3 regions of the Sporosarcina soli genome follow, and region 3 is predicted to be linked to each of the others. Evidence: riboswitches for the same ligand, from Rfam matches in the RefSeq annotation. Region 3 holds a riboswitch; each other region holds the start of a gene.
The links. Region 3 has a riboswitch for thiamine pyrophosphate ahead of ACFPRA_RS10425 (acetylornithine deacetylase). Riboswitches for the same ligand answer to the same signal wherever they lie in the genome.
Positions count from the first base shown of each region.

Region 1: it holds a riboswitch for thiamine pyrophosphate, as region 3 does, so the genes downstream of both, tenA (thiaminase II) here and ACFPRA_RS10425 (acetylornithine deacetylase) in region 3, are expected to answer to the same signal.
Region 2: it holds a riboswitch for thiamine pyrophosphate, as region 3 does, so the genes downstream of both, thiD (bifunctional hydroxymethylpyrimidine kinase/phosphomethylpyrimidine kinase) here and ACFPRA_RS10425 (acetylornithine deacetylase) in region 3, are expected to answer to the same signal.

Region 1 covers NZ_JBHSNO010000008.1:221,703-225,958, reverse strand. The annotation lists gene ACFPRA_RS16325 (ABC transporter permease) at 1-255, opposite strand, end outside; gene ACFPRA_RS16320 (ABC transporter ATP-binding protein) at 252-1,001, opposite strand; gene tenA (thiaminase II) at 988-1,680, opposite strand; TPP riboswitch at 1,843-1,945, opposite strand; gene ACFPRA_RS16310 (exonuclease SbcCD subunit D) at 2,094-3,251, shown strand; gene ACFPRA_RS16305 (AAA family ATPase) at 3,248-4,256, shown strand, end outside.
Region 2 covers NZ_JBHSNO010000007.1:226,532-230,787, forward strand. The annotation lists gene abc-f (ribosomal protection-like ABC-F family protein) at 1-805, shown strand, start outside; TPP riboswitch at 1,081-1,188, shown strand; gene thiD (bifunctional hydroxymethylpyrimidine kinase/phosphomethylpyrimidine kinase) at 1,621-2,451, shown strand; gene thiE (thiamine phosphate synthase) at 2,444-3,103, shown strand; gene ACFPRA_RS14755 (DUF3238 domain-containing protein) at 3,229-4,256, shown strand, end outside.
Region 3 covers NZ_JBHSNO010000005.1:1,327,891-1,332,146, forward strand. The annotation lists gene ACFPRA_RS10410 (YhgE/Pip family protein) at 1-306, opposite strand, end outside; gene ACFPRA_RS10415 (TetR/AcrR family transcriptional regulator) at 375-944, opposite strand; gene ACFPRA_RS10420 (LysE family translocator) at 1,064-1,693, opposite strand; TPP riboswitch at 1,849-1,950, shown strand; gene ACFPRA_RS10425 (acetylornithine deacetylase) at 2,220-3,536, shown strand; partial or broken gene uvrA (ABC-ATPase UvrA) at 3,627-3,893, opposite strand; gene ACFPRA_RS10435 (ABC transporter ATP-binding protein) at 3,997-4,256, opposite strand, start outside.

The sequences.
Region 1 (4,256 bases), on a different contig from region 3:
TTTTCGTACCGAAGGATTGGAAAACATCCAAACAGCGATTGCCGTACCTGAAACAATTGAGATGGCGAGCCCGATGATGATGGTCAGTAAAGTGACGGGCAAATGATTGATAATCAGTACTTCTTTTAATTCCCAAAGCTTGATAGCAATTTGAATTGGTGAAGGAAGGATGAATGCTTGATTGGCCAGTCGTGCTCCGATTTCCCACACACTGAGAAATAGAAGGACAATGAGCAGAGAAGATGCGTTTTTCATTGCATCACCTCTTCCCGTAATGCACACAGCAATTGTTCTTTCAATTGAAGAATCTCCGGATTATGTAAATCATTCCGTGAACGAGGTCTTCCCAGTGGCACTTCGATTTCTTCAAAAGATGTGACAGGTTTATTCCGCAACATGAAAATGCGGTCTGATAAGAACAGTGCTTCTTCTACATCATGTGTAATGAAGAGCACGGTGGCCGTCCGCTTTTCCCACCGTTCGATCAACCACTCTTGCATCGCTAGTTTTGTAATAGCATCGAGCGCAGAAAAAGGTTCGTCCAATAAGAGGAGCGGATTGCCGGAGAGGACAGCGCGCAAAAAAGCGACGCGCTGTTTCATCCCACCGGATAATTCCTCCGGATAGTTGTTTTCCGTTCCGGCAAGGCCGAACTCTTGCAATAGAGGCATGATCTGTTCATGGGCACTCTTTTTCTTCATCCCGGCAATTTCAAGTGGTAAACAGGCATTTTCCAATACAGTACGCCAAGGCAATAGAAGATCTTGTTGCGGCATATAACCGACCTTGCCGAGGCGCTGCCCGTTCAGATTGCCGTCCAGTGTAATGGTTCCTGTTGACGGTTCGTCCAATCCTGTAACGAGGCGGAAAATCGTGCTTTTCCCCGATCCACTTCTCCCGACAATCGAAATGAATTCGCCTGGGCGGATTTTGAAAGATAGCTGATCTAAGATGTTGTCATTCGATCCATAACCGAATGTTACTTTGTCAAACGCTAACATTGACGGTTTCAGCTCCAGGCCACATCTGTTTGGTATTCGCCATATCCCAGAACATATATTCAAAACGAGTCGTATTGAGGAAAATCTCTTCTAGCTTCAGCAATTCATGTTCCGGTTTGCCTTCCGCCGCTTTGTCCATCAGTTCGATACACCAACCGGCGAGTTCCCCAAATTCTTCTGAGGAGTACATACGCACCCAATCCCCATATAATGGATGATCAGCAGCTCCTGGAATGGCATTGAGCTCCTTGCCGATCTCCCAATAGCTCCATGCACAAGGAAGCAATGCGGCAATGACTTCAGCGGTTGTGCCATTTTGACAGACATGCAACATGTAGTGCGTATAAGCAAGAACGATAGGAGAAGGCTTTGCCGTTTCAAGTTCTTGTTCGGAAATACCAAATCGCTTCACGTAGCTTCGGTGAAGGGCCATCTCCGTGTTCAATGTACCGTCGAGGAGCGAAGCGAACTTGCCCATCGTTTCCAAATCGTCCGCTTTGACTGCCCCGATCGCAAACACTTTCGAGTAATCAATTAAATACAGATAATCTTGTACCATGTAAAATCGGAATTTATCCGGATCGAGCGTCCCATCGCCAATTCCTTGTACAAATGGATGACTATGATTCTGTCTCCAGATTGGTAACGTCTTTTCAAGCAAGCGATCAGTAAATTTCATTTTTCCAACACTCCCTTAAATTATTGAAACCAATCCATTCCATCCGCTTTGGCAATCATCGAAGGCTCTCACTTTATCTTCAAAATAAAGCGAAAAACCCACTCATGAAGAAGGAGTGGGTTGTAGACAGCGTGCTCATACCGAGAGACAGAACGGCAGAATTCATTGTCAGCACCTCTTCCTTACGCTGGTATTAACCAGTTCAAGTTATAAGGGTTAAGGCAATGCCTCTCTCAGCTCTGTTTGAGCACCCCTAGCGGTGGAGCGTATGCAATTGGATTCGCCCCCATTATAGGCATAGTTGAAATGGAAGGTCAACCTTTATTGTTGAAATAGTAAGAAAGGAATGTATGTTTCCTTTTTCGGACTTTGTCCTGTAAAATGAAGAAAAGAAGTGCAAAGGGGAGAGGACATTGAAGTTTTTTCATACAGCGGATTGGCATTTAGGCAAGCTGGTACAAGGGGTTTACATGACCGATGACCAGCGCCATGTGTTGGATCAATTCGTCGAAGCAATCAAAGAAGAAAGGCCGGATGCAGTCGTCATTGCGGGTGATTTGTATGATCGGGCAGTCCCTCCAACGGAAGCGGTTGCGCTATTGGATGACGTGCTTGAGAGAATCACTATTGAATTGAAGACGCCTGTCTTGGCTGTCAGTGGCAACCATGATAGTCCTGGTCGTCTACATTTCGGAAGCGGATTGATGCGCGCGAACGGCTATCATATTGCGGGCCAGATGACGCAAGTGATCGAACCGGTTGTGTTGGCGGATGATCACGGCGAAGTCCATTTTCATCTTGTCCCATTTGCGGATCCTTCCATTGTCAAATACCTACAGGATGACGAGACGATTGCCAATCATAACGACGCGATGAAAAAAGTAATCGAGGGCATTGAGCAAAACATGGCGAAGCGTGCACGACATGTGTTTGTCGGCCATGCATTTGTGACACCACATGGGGAAAGTGAAGCGAATACGAGTGATTCAGAACGACCATTGGCGATTGGCGGGGCGGAATATGTTTCGGCTCATCTGTTTGAACCGTTTCATTACACAGCACTCGGCCATTTGCACCAAGCGCATTATGTGTTGAATGAAACGATCCGTTTTGCGGGTTCACCCTTGAAATATTCCATTTCGGAAGAACATCATCAAAAAGGATTTTTGGTCGTGGAATTGGATGCTGACGGGCAAGTCAGTGTGGAAAAGCGTACATTGAACCCTCAGCATGATATGCGCACTGTCGAAGGAACGATGGAAGAAATTCTGTTACAGCCGATCAGTGAAGATTATGTCTTTGTCAAATTGCTTGATGAGACACCGGTTTTATTCCCGATGGAGAAAATACGGTCGGTCTATCCGAATGCCATGCATGTCGAGCGGAAGATGACGCTACCGAAAGGGCGTTTGGAAAGTGAAGGGCAAATCAGACATGAAAAACAAGATGACATTGCTCTTTTCAAAGCGTTTTACGAAGAGGTGAAAGGGGAGGCAGCCGATGAAGAGACGGAAGGGCTATTCGTGGGAGTGCTCCACGAAGTGATGCAGAAGGGAGGATTTGGCTCATGAGACCGATTCAGTTGACAATGACGGCATTTGGACCGTATAAAGGGACGGAAACGATCGATTTTAGGGAGTTGAAAGAGAATCGGTTGTTTGTTATTTCGGGAGCTACTGGCGCTGGAAAAACGACGATTTTCGATGGAATCTGCTTTGCGTTGTACGGACAAGCAAGCGGTGAAGATCGGACAGATATCAAGGCGATGCGCAGCGATTTTGCGGACGATGCCGTTCAAACGACGGTAGAATTGACATTTATGATCCATCAGCGGACATATCGCATTATGCGACAAATTCCCTACATAAAAAAAGGAAATAAATCCGAAACGGCCGGCCGTTGTACGTTTCATGAATTGACAGCGGAAGGGGAAGTACCTTGTGTCGATCGGCAAATCGTCTCCGAAATTAACAAGAAAGTGGAAGAACTCATCGGTTTTACGCAAGCGCAATTCAGCCAAATCGTCATGTTGCCGCAAGGGGAATTCCGGAAGTTCCTCACATCGGATACCGAAAACAAAGAGACGATCATGCGAAAGATCTTCAAAACGGAGCCTTATCGTGAGCTCGTAGAAAGACTGAAAGTAAAGAAAGACGAAGCTCAATTGGACCTGTCGAATGAGATGCAACTGAGCGAAGGACATATCCAACAAATTCTATCGTTACTCCCGGAACGTGAGTCATCGATTTTCGAAGTGTTGGATCAAGAACATTATAATGTCCAGCAAGTTGTCCTTGGTTTGGAGGAAGAACATTCCTTTTATGAAAGGAAGACAGTCGCTGATAAAAAAAGTACGGATGATGTCTATGTGCAACAGTTAAACATGCAAGAAAGCTATCATACCGCTAAAACGATCAATGAACGGTTAACTGAATTACATGAAAAAGAACGTGCGCTACAGGAATTATCGACAAAATTGCCGCTGCTCAAAAGAAAAGAACAACAATTGGCGGATGCGGACCGGGCTGTCACCATCGGAGAAATCGAAAGACAGTTTACTGCGTTGCAAGAAGAGA
Region 2 (4,256 bases), on a different contig from region 3:
GAAAGGGCGGAGGAAGAAAGGGAAACGGGTACTGGAATTGAAAGAAGTGCGGAAAGACTTCGACGGTCGGAAATTATTTGCGGATGTATCATTCACTGTGCAGGCCGGCGAACGAATTGCTTTTATTGGCCCGAACGGTGCAGGGAAATCGACGTTATTCCGGATGATGCTCGAAGAGGAAGGGTATGAAGGGAAGCTGTGGAAAACGGAAGGGATGACGATCGGCTATTTGAAACAAACGGTGCTCGATCTTCCGGATGTGACGATGGCAGAGTATTTCGATGTGGCAACTTTTCACGAGCAAGGCATGATCCGGACCAATTTGACGAATCTTGGTTTTACGCAAGCGCATTGGGATTTGCCGTTATCCGCGCTTAGCATGGGCGAACGTGTGAAAGTGAAACTGATGCAATTCATCTTGGAAGGGGCGGATGTGCTGCTGTTGGATGAGCCGACCAACCATTTGGACCTTCCTTCGCGAGAAGAACTCGAAAAGACATTGGAGTCATTTCCCGGAACATTGCTATTCGCTTCGCATGACCGTTATTTCACAGAGCGGATGGCGGATGGATTGCTAGTTTTTGAGAAAGGGACAATCAGGAAAGTGCCGATGACCTATGCGGAGTGGAAAGCGCGTGAGGATGCAATTCAACCAGAAAAGTCCGCAGAAGAACGATTGCGATTGGAAACCGAATTGCAGGCAGTGCTAGGACAGCTAAGTTTGCTGAAGCCGGGCGATAAAAAGTATGCGGAATTGGATCGGGATTTTCAAGCGCTGAGCAGGCGATTGAGAGAGTTGGATTGATTGTTGCCAAAGTTTAGGTGCAAGAAGACGCATGGTCCAACGATTTAAGATGGGAAGAAAACAAGATATTGGCGTTTATTGGGCCTATATTGGTGTATGGCGACCTGATATCAGCGTTTGTCGGGCGTTTATTGGCGTATAACGTCTTGATATTGGCGCTCAACGCGCATATATCGGCGAATTAATACTTTATACTTGATCAGGTGCCGTAAACACGAAACAAACCAGCATACCACACCAACTTATGCTACACTAGTTGCAAAGCCGAATAGTTGAACAACCACTGGGGGAGCCTTTTTTAAAGGCTGAGACGTGCATGGGTGCACGGACCCTTGGAACCTGATCCGGATGATACTGGCGTAGGGAAGTGGGCGCACCTTTGACAAACCTACAAATGGTAGCCGCTTCCCACCGTCACCGGGAAGCGGCTTTTTATCTTTATTCAGCAAATGTTTTTGTAATGAAAGCGTAGCGTCAGCTACAGAAGCCTCCCACCTCTATAGGTGATAAGTGCTTGTGGTGTTGGGCTTCTGTTCGATGGGTGTTCAAACGCCCGTTGAACGAAGATAAAGCCTCCGGCGGATGTCACAGATTTTGAAAGGAGTTTAAATGAAGGCAGGCTAAGTGCGCGACGTCCTAAAAGGAAAGTGCCTTAATTTCTGCAAAGATCGCAGAAATACGGCAAATCGAACTCTTCGCTGTTCGATTCGCAACGCCTGCATGACCTACATCCTGTAGGCCTCAAGCACAATTCAAAATCTGGACGCAATTTTGCTGAGGCGTAATTAATTAAAAAGAAAAGGGCGGGGAATCGAATGGTACATGTGGCTTTGACGATTGCAGGATCGGATAGTGGCGGCGGTGCGGGGATTCAGGCGGATTTGAAGACGTTTCAGGAACTCGGGGTGTTCGGGACGTCTGCTTTGACGGCGGTGACGGCGCAAAATACGTATGGGGTGTCGGCAATCCAGTCGATGGAACCATCCATCATTACCGCGCAGATTCAGGCGGTGAAAGAAGATTTTGCTGTACAGGCGGTCAAGACAGGGATGTTGTTTTCGGCGGAAATCATTCAGGCGGTGGCAGCTGAACTGCGTGATAGCGGTATTCCACTCGTCATCGATCCGGTGATGATTGCGAAAGGGGGCGCCTCGCTGTTGAGAGATGAGGCGGTTGACGCATTGAAGTCCGCGCTTATTCCTCTTGCGACTGTCGTGACGCCGAACATTCCAGAGGCGGAAGTATTGACAGGATTGGAAATAAAGTCGGAATCAGACATAGAAAGAGCGGCGGAACATATAATGGCTTTAGGCGCCCAATCGGTTGTCATCAAAGGGGGCCACTGGAAAGAAGCGCCGTTTGCAGAAGATCTGTTTGTTGGATCGGAAGGTACGCGTTTTTCAGTCCGCTCGCCATGGGTGGACACAAAAGACACGCATGGGACAGGGTGCACGTATTCCGCTGCCCTTGCCGCTTTTCTTGCGGATGGGGAGTCGTTGCCGGAAGCGGTCATTTCTGCGAAATGTTTCATCCATGCGGCCATTGAAAATGGCTTGGGTATCGGAGGCGGTCACGGTCCGACGAATCATTGGGCTTACAACCGTAAAGGTGGAAATCTAATGGAAGGGGTTGCGGTGATTGGATAAGAAGAAACTCAAATTGTATTTCATTCTCGGGACAGTGAATGTGGCAGGGCGCGACCCGCTTGTCGTATTGGAAGAGGCACTTAAGGGCGGCGTAACATGTTTCCAACTTCGAGAAAAAGGACCGGGAGCACTGGAAGGGGAAGCGTTGCGGTCATTTGCAGAAGCATGTAAAGAACTCTGTCATCGTTATAACGTTCCGTTTATCGTCAATGATGATGTCGCACTTGCGTTAGAGGTCAAAGCGGATGGCGTCCATATTGGCCAGGAAGACGGTGATATTTCAGCTGTTCGCCGTCAAATAGGTCCGTCGATGTTGCTTGGCGTGTCTACTCATAATGTAGAAGAAGCGCTAGCGGCAGCTGAAACAGGGGCCGATTATATTGGTATTGGTCCGATTTATAGCACAAAGACTAAAACAGATACACAGCCTGTCATCGGTCCGGAAATGGTTCGACGAGTGGCATCATTGCTACCGGGATTGCCGATCGTCGGTATCGGTGGTCTATCGGAAAGAAAAGCAAGGGCGGTCATTCAAGCGGGTGCTTCGGGAATAGCGGTTATTTCCGCTATTGCGGGGCAGGATGATCCGTTGGAAGCGGCACGCCGATTGAAAGGTGCAGTCCGTCTGTCATTGACGGGCGTGGAGATGTAAAGGTTAATAGTTAAAAAGGAGAGCCGTGACCCAGTTTGAAATGGGCCGGCTCTTTTGGCTGTAAGAGATGTTTAATGAATCCTCAAGTGTGCCACACTTTTATAAGGAGGGAGTGTGGTTTATCAATGAAAGAGACGGCGGTATTTGAAATTAAATCGGTCATGCATCGGCCAGATTTGATCTATTTTACGTGGAATGATGTTGGAGGACGATATCATGTTTACAAAGACGGTATCCATCTTTACGAGGGGACGGTGCCGGAATTTAGTGACGGCGATTTCAAGCATGCAAAACTCTATAATTATTCCATCGAGCGCGTAGTTGGCGGGGATGTGGTGGATGTCATCGCATTGCAAACATCCGCGTTCGCGGAAGAGAAGAATAAGGAAAATCCGCTGCAATCACTGGTAATGACAACAATTGTTGCAAAGACACAAATCGCGCTCGCTTGGGAGGAGATGAGAGACGTTCAGGAATATGATATCTACCGAAATGGGGTGTTTCTCCAAACGGTAGATGTGAATCGCTATATCGACCGGGATTTTGCGCTGGATGAGTCGTATACATACACTATCCATTCCAAGCGTCCGCTTTTGAAGTCGGAAGAACGGTTGAATGTCAGTAAATCGATCGCGTCTACGCTCTTTGACTGGTTGAATCGAGCGTCTTCCAAAGAGGAGGCAGCGATTGAAAGTTTCTCGGTGACAAAAGTGATCGCCGAACCCAAGAGATTGTTGACATCTGTCAGGGAAAGGGAAAATCTAGAAAAAGTTGATCGTTGGGCATTCCGCTATACGACTTTTTTGGCGGATGAGTGGGTGATGAATCCCCATCCGTTGACGTTAAACCGCTATTTCAAAGGGGATGACCGGGATTTCGATCCGAACGGTGAAAGCTTTCGTACCCGTGTTGATATTGAACTGGCCTATGATCTTGAACGGTCACCGCTTTTCTTCACGAAAAATATCGGTCCATCCATCGCCTACAACCGCTTGAAGCATTTTAGAGAAAAGGCGACCGCCTCTTTCGACGGGATTTCTGTGCAACGGAAGGATCACAAAGAAGGCGAGGCCGGTTTTCATCTGACACATGCTGTTGGGAATCCATTGACGACAGCGCCCAAAATCGATTATGAAGTACGGGCGGTGTTGCG
Region 3 (4,256 bases):
CTGGTTTGCCAGCCCTTTTTCTGCATCTATCTTTGACACATTTTTGAAATCAAATTGATGGCTATCGATTAACTTATCAGCTAGCTCCTTCCCAAGTGCCAGCTGTTCCCCATCCATCTCTGATCCTGCATCCAAATTCACAATGGCGACAGGCAAGTCACTCATATTCGCATATGGATTCCAAAATGCCCATAAGAACATCCCTGCATAAAGGACGGGAATGAACAAAATGGCGATCATCGGAACCATCAGCTTCCGGGAACGCAATAATTGTTTCCACTCTGCGCCTGTCATTGTTTTTTTCATAAATCTTCTCTCCTCTGTACTGATTGACCATTTTCTTCATTTGGTCATATATGAATAAAAAAAGAGTCTCAAACTAAGAGACTTTTAAAAATGGTTCCACTCAATAACGCAGCAATTCGCTCTTCTCCAAGCTCTTCATCGTGGTTTTTGCTCCAATCCGCGACAAGTGCAAGATAAGATTTGAATAGCAAATAGGCGACCAATTCGGTATCGCAAGGCTTCAACTCGCCTTTCGCAACCGCCTTTTCAATTTTTTCTTTAATATAGGTAACAATTTCTTGCTCGATCGCCTGTAAAACTTCGCTTACGGCAGGGGTACGTAATTCTTTTTCTTCATCAATCAATTTTGCATATAATTGATGGGTCTTACGAAACTTGAGCATACGCATCAATCTTGCATGTGCAATTTGCTCAAACGACGCACCTTCCATTGAAACGGTATCCGCCTCATCTCTCATTTCATCAATCATTTTGAGCACGATGGCATTGAACAATTCCTCTTTATTGGAAAAAAACGTATAGATTGTCCCTTTGCCGACATTTGCAATTTTTGCAACTTGGTCCATTGTAGTCGCCTTGTAGCCGAACAGCGAAAATGATTTGGCTGCCGCCGCCATGATCTCCTGTCTACGGTCCATTTTCCCACCTCACTTCGAAAGGAATTCCTCTTGTGACCGAAATACAATATCGGTCACACAGTCATTATCATACGCCTGACCAGAAGATTATGCAAGTTTTTTCGAGTTTTTTCACGTCTCTAACGGCTTTGGAAAACAACCCGCAAACCGATGACGATATAGACCAAACCGACAAATTTATTGCCCCACCGGCCAAACCCGGATGACCCCCGCTTCATCCATCGCGTGATTGTTCCCGTACCAATCGACAAAGTCGATGTATAGAGGATACTCATCACGACAAAAATGACTCCGAGCGTTAAAAATTGGGCAAGGGTCGATCCTTTTTCCGGATGAACGAATTGTGGGAACAAAGCTAAAAAGAAGAGAGCAGATTTGGGATTCAAAGCCTCTACCAAAACCCCATGTCCATAAGCACGTGCTGCAGAAACATGTGATACATCCGGCATCTTTGAGGTTGCCGTTTTCGCGAAAATCGCCCGAATCCCCATATATAATAAATAAGCCGCTCCCACAAATTTCACGACATTAAACGCAACCGCAGAAGTCATAAGAATTGCCGAGAATCCGACAGCTGCAAGCAATACATGTAGAAAATCGCCCGTGGCAATGCCAAGCCCTGTCATAATCCCCGTTTTATGACCTCCCTGCGCTGCCCGTGTGATCGTCAAAAAGACGGCAGGCCCCGGTATCAAAAACAAACCGATAACCACAACAATAAATGCACCTAAAGTAGACAAGTCAAGCACGTTAATCCCCCTTTCAACTATTTCATTTACCTAATCATAATTACCTTTTACCTTTGCATCAACTCTGAAGATAGCAAAAACTATCCACATCATTCGCATGATTGACTTAATTTTCAATCCGTGCGATGGTGGAGATAGATTCATTTCAATCCTAATCGATACCCTAGGGGTGCTGTCAAGCTGAGAGAGACCTATGTGCTCAACCCTAATGACCTGACCTAGATAATGCTAGCGTAGGGAAGTGGTAAAACTTGTTCACGCATTTTTCGTTGTGCGTTCAACCACTTTCCATTCTGTGAAAGTGGTTTTTTATCTTCATTCAGCGGAAGACTCCCACCTCTGTAGGTGGCGAGATGAATGCTAGTTTTGTTTCCTGTTGAATGGGTGTTCAAATGCCCGCTGAAAGAAGATAAAGCCTCCGGCGGATGTCACAGATTTTGAAAGGAGTCAATCGAGCAAGCTCGCTTCAAAATCTGGACGCAATTACGCCGAGGCGTAATTGATTTCAAATATGGGAGGAATGTTTATGCGCTCAATTGAGCAAGTCATTGCACGAGTAGAACAACGACAAGAGGAGTTAATCCATCTTACAAAGACGCTGATTCAGTTCGAAACGCCAAGCCCGCCAGCCCGAAACACGAAAGAAGCACAGGAATTTATTGCTAACTTTTTAAGAACACTGGACTTTGCAATCGACCAGTGGGATGTGTATCCTAATGATCCAAACGTTGTAGGTTTATTAAAAGGGACAGATGCCAAACTACATAATAGCCTTATCATTAACGGGCATGTCGATGTAGCTGAAATTGACGAACAGGAGCAATGGGCTACAAGCCCCTTTCAACCGACGATTCAGGACGGACATTTGATCGGACGAGGCGCGGCAGATATGAAAGGCGGATTAGCCGCTTCCCTGTTTGCCATCCAATTATTGAAAGAAGCCAACCTCGAACTTGCAGGCGATTTGATTTTCCAATCTGTAATTGGTGAAGAAGTTGGCGAAGCCGGAACGCTGGCGTGTACACAAAGAGGCTATACTGCCGATTTCGCGGTCGTTGTCGATACATCCGATCTTCATATCCAAGGGCAAGGCGGCGTCATCACCGGATGGGTGACGATCAAAAGCCCAACAACACATCATGACGCTACGCGAAGAAGTATGATTCACGCAGGTGGTGGTCTCCACGGTGCAAGCGCCATAGAAAAGATGATGAAAATGATTGCTGGATTACAAGACTTGGAACGACATTGGGCTGTTATGAAAAGTTACCCCGGATTCCCAGCCGGCTCCTCAACCATTAACCCTGCCGTCATTGAAGGTGGCAGACATCCAGCTTTTATCGCGGATGAATGTCGATTGTGGATTACCGTTCATTTTTATCCCGATGAAACACATGAACAAGTAGCAGAAGAAGTCGAAATGCATTTACGTAAAGTCGCCGAAAGCGATAGTTGGTTACGCGATAATCCACCGATATTTGAATGGGGTGGGACGTCGATGATTGAGGACAAGGGTGAGATCTTCCCTTCATTAGAAATAGACCCAGAAGCGCCCGGCGTCCAATTATTGTCACGTTGTCACGAATCCCAATTGAACATCCCAGCCATTGTCGATTACTCCCCTACCGTTACAGATGGTGGATGGCTTGGAGATGCGGGCATCCAAACCGTTATTTATGGTCCCGGAGATTTACAAAACGCGCATGCGGTAAATGAAAAAGTCCGCATTGAACAGCTCGTGGATTTTACAAAAGTGATGATTCGGTTCATTTATGAATGGTGTAACACCCCGAAAAATGGGTTAAGTGATACCCCTACCCTTCAAAATATTAAATACCAATGATGATTTTATACGGTTTAATTCCCGGGTAACTTTATCATTTGCCTCATGTATGATAATAGAGAGATCCACTGAATTGTAGGGAACTTTATCGCAGTTTTCACAAGGGCGTTCACCGATTTTTTCGTAGATCAATCGCAAATACGTGTACATATCGGTGACTGTGCCGACCGTCGAACGCGGATTGCGGTTCGTGACATGCTGCCCGATACTGATGGAAGGGGAAAGCCCGATAATCGAATCGACATTCGGTTTGCTAATGGCGTCCGTTGTCAAACCGCTGGACTCCATATATTGTCTTTGACACTCCCGTTGCAAAATATCCATCGCAAGAGTGGATTTGCCGGAGCCTGATGGACCAAGGTTTGACCCTATTTAAAAAGAGTGCCGAATCATCGAGATTTGGCACTCTTTTTGTGTGTTCAATTGGTTTTATTGCTCCCCTAAGGGGTACTGTATTTCATTACGCCAATTGCTGCTCAGCAAATTCCCGGTATAGCGCATGGGATTGCGTCAATTCGTGATGGGTTCCCATGCCTGTCACTTGCCCGTTTTCAATGAAGATGATTTTATCTGCATCGACAATTGTGGATAGCCTGTGGGCGATAACAAATGTTGTGCGTCCCTCCATTAATCGTGTCAGCGCTTCTTGCACGACACCTTCCGATTGGCTGTCAAGACTTGCGGTCGCTTCGTCCATCATCAATATTTTCGGATCTCGCA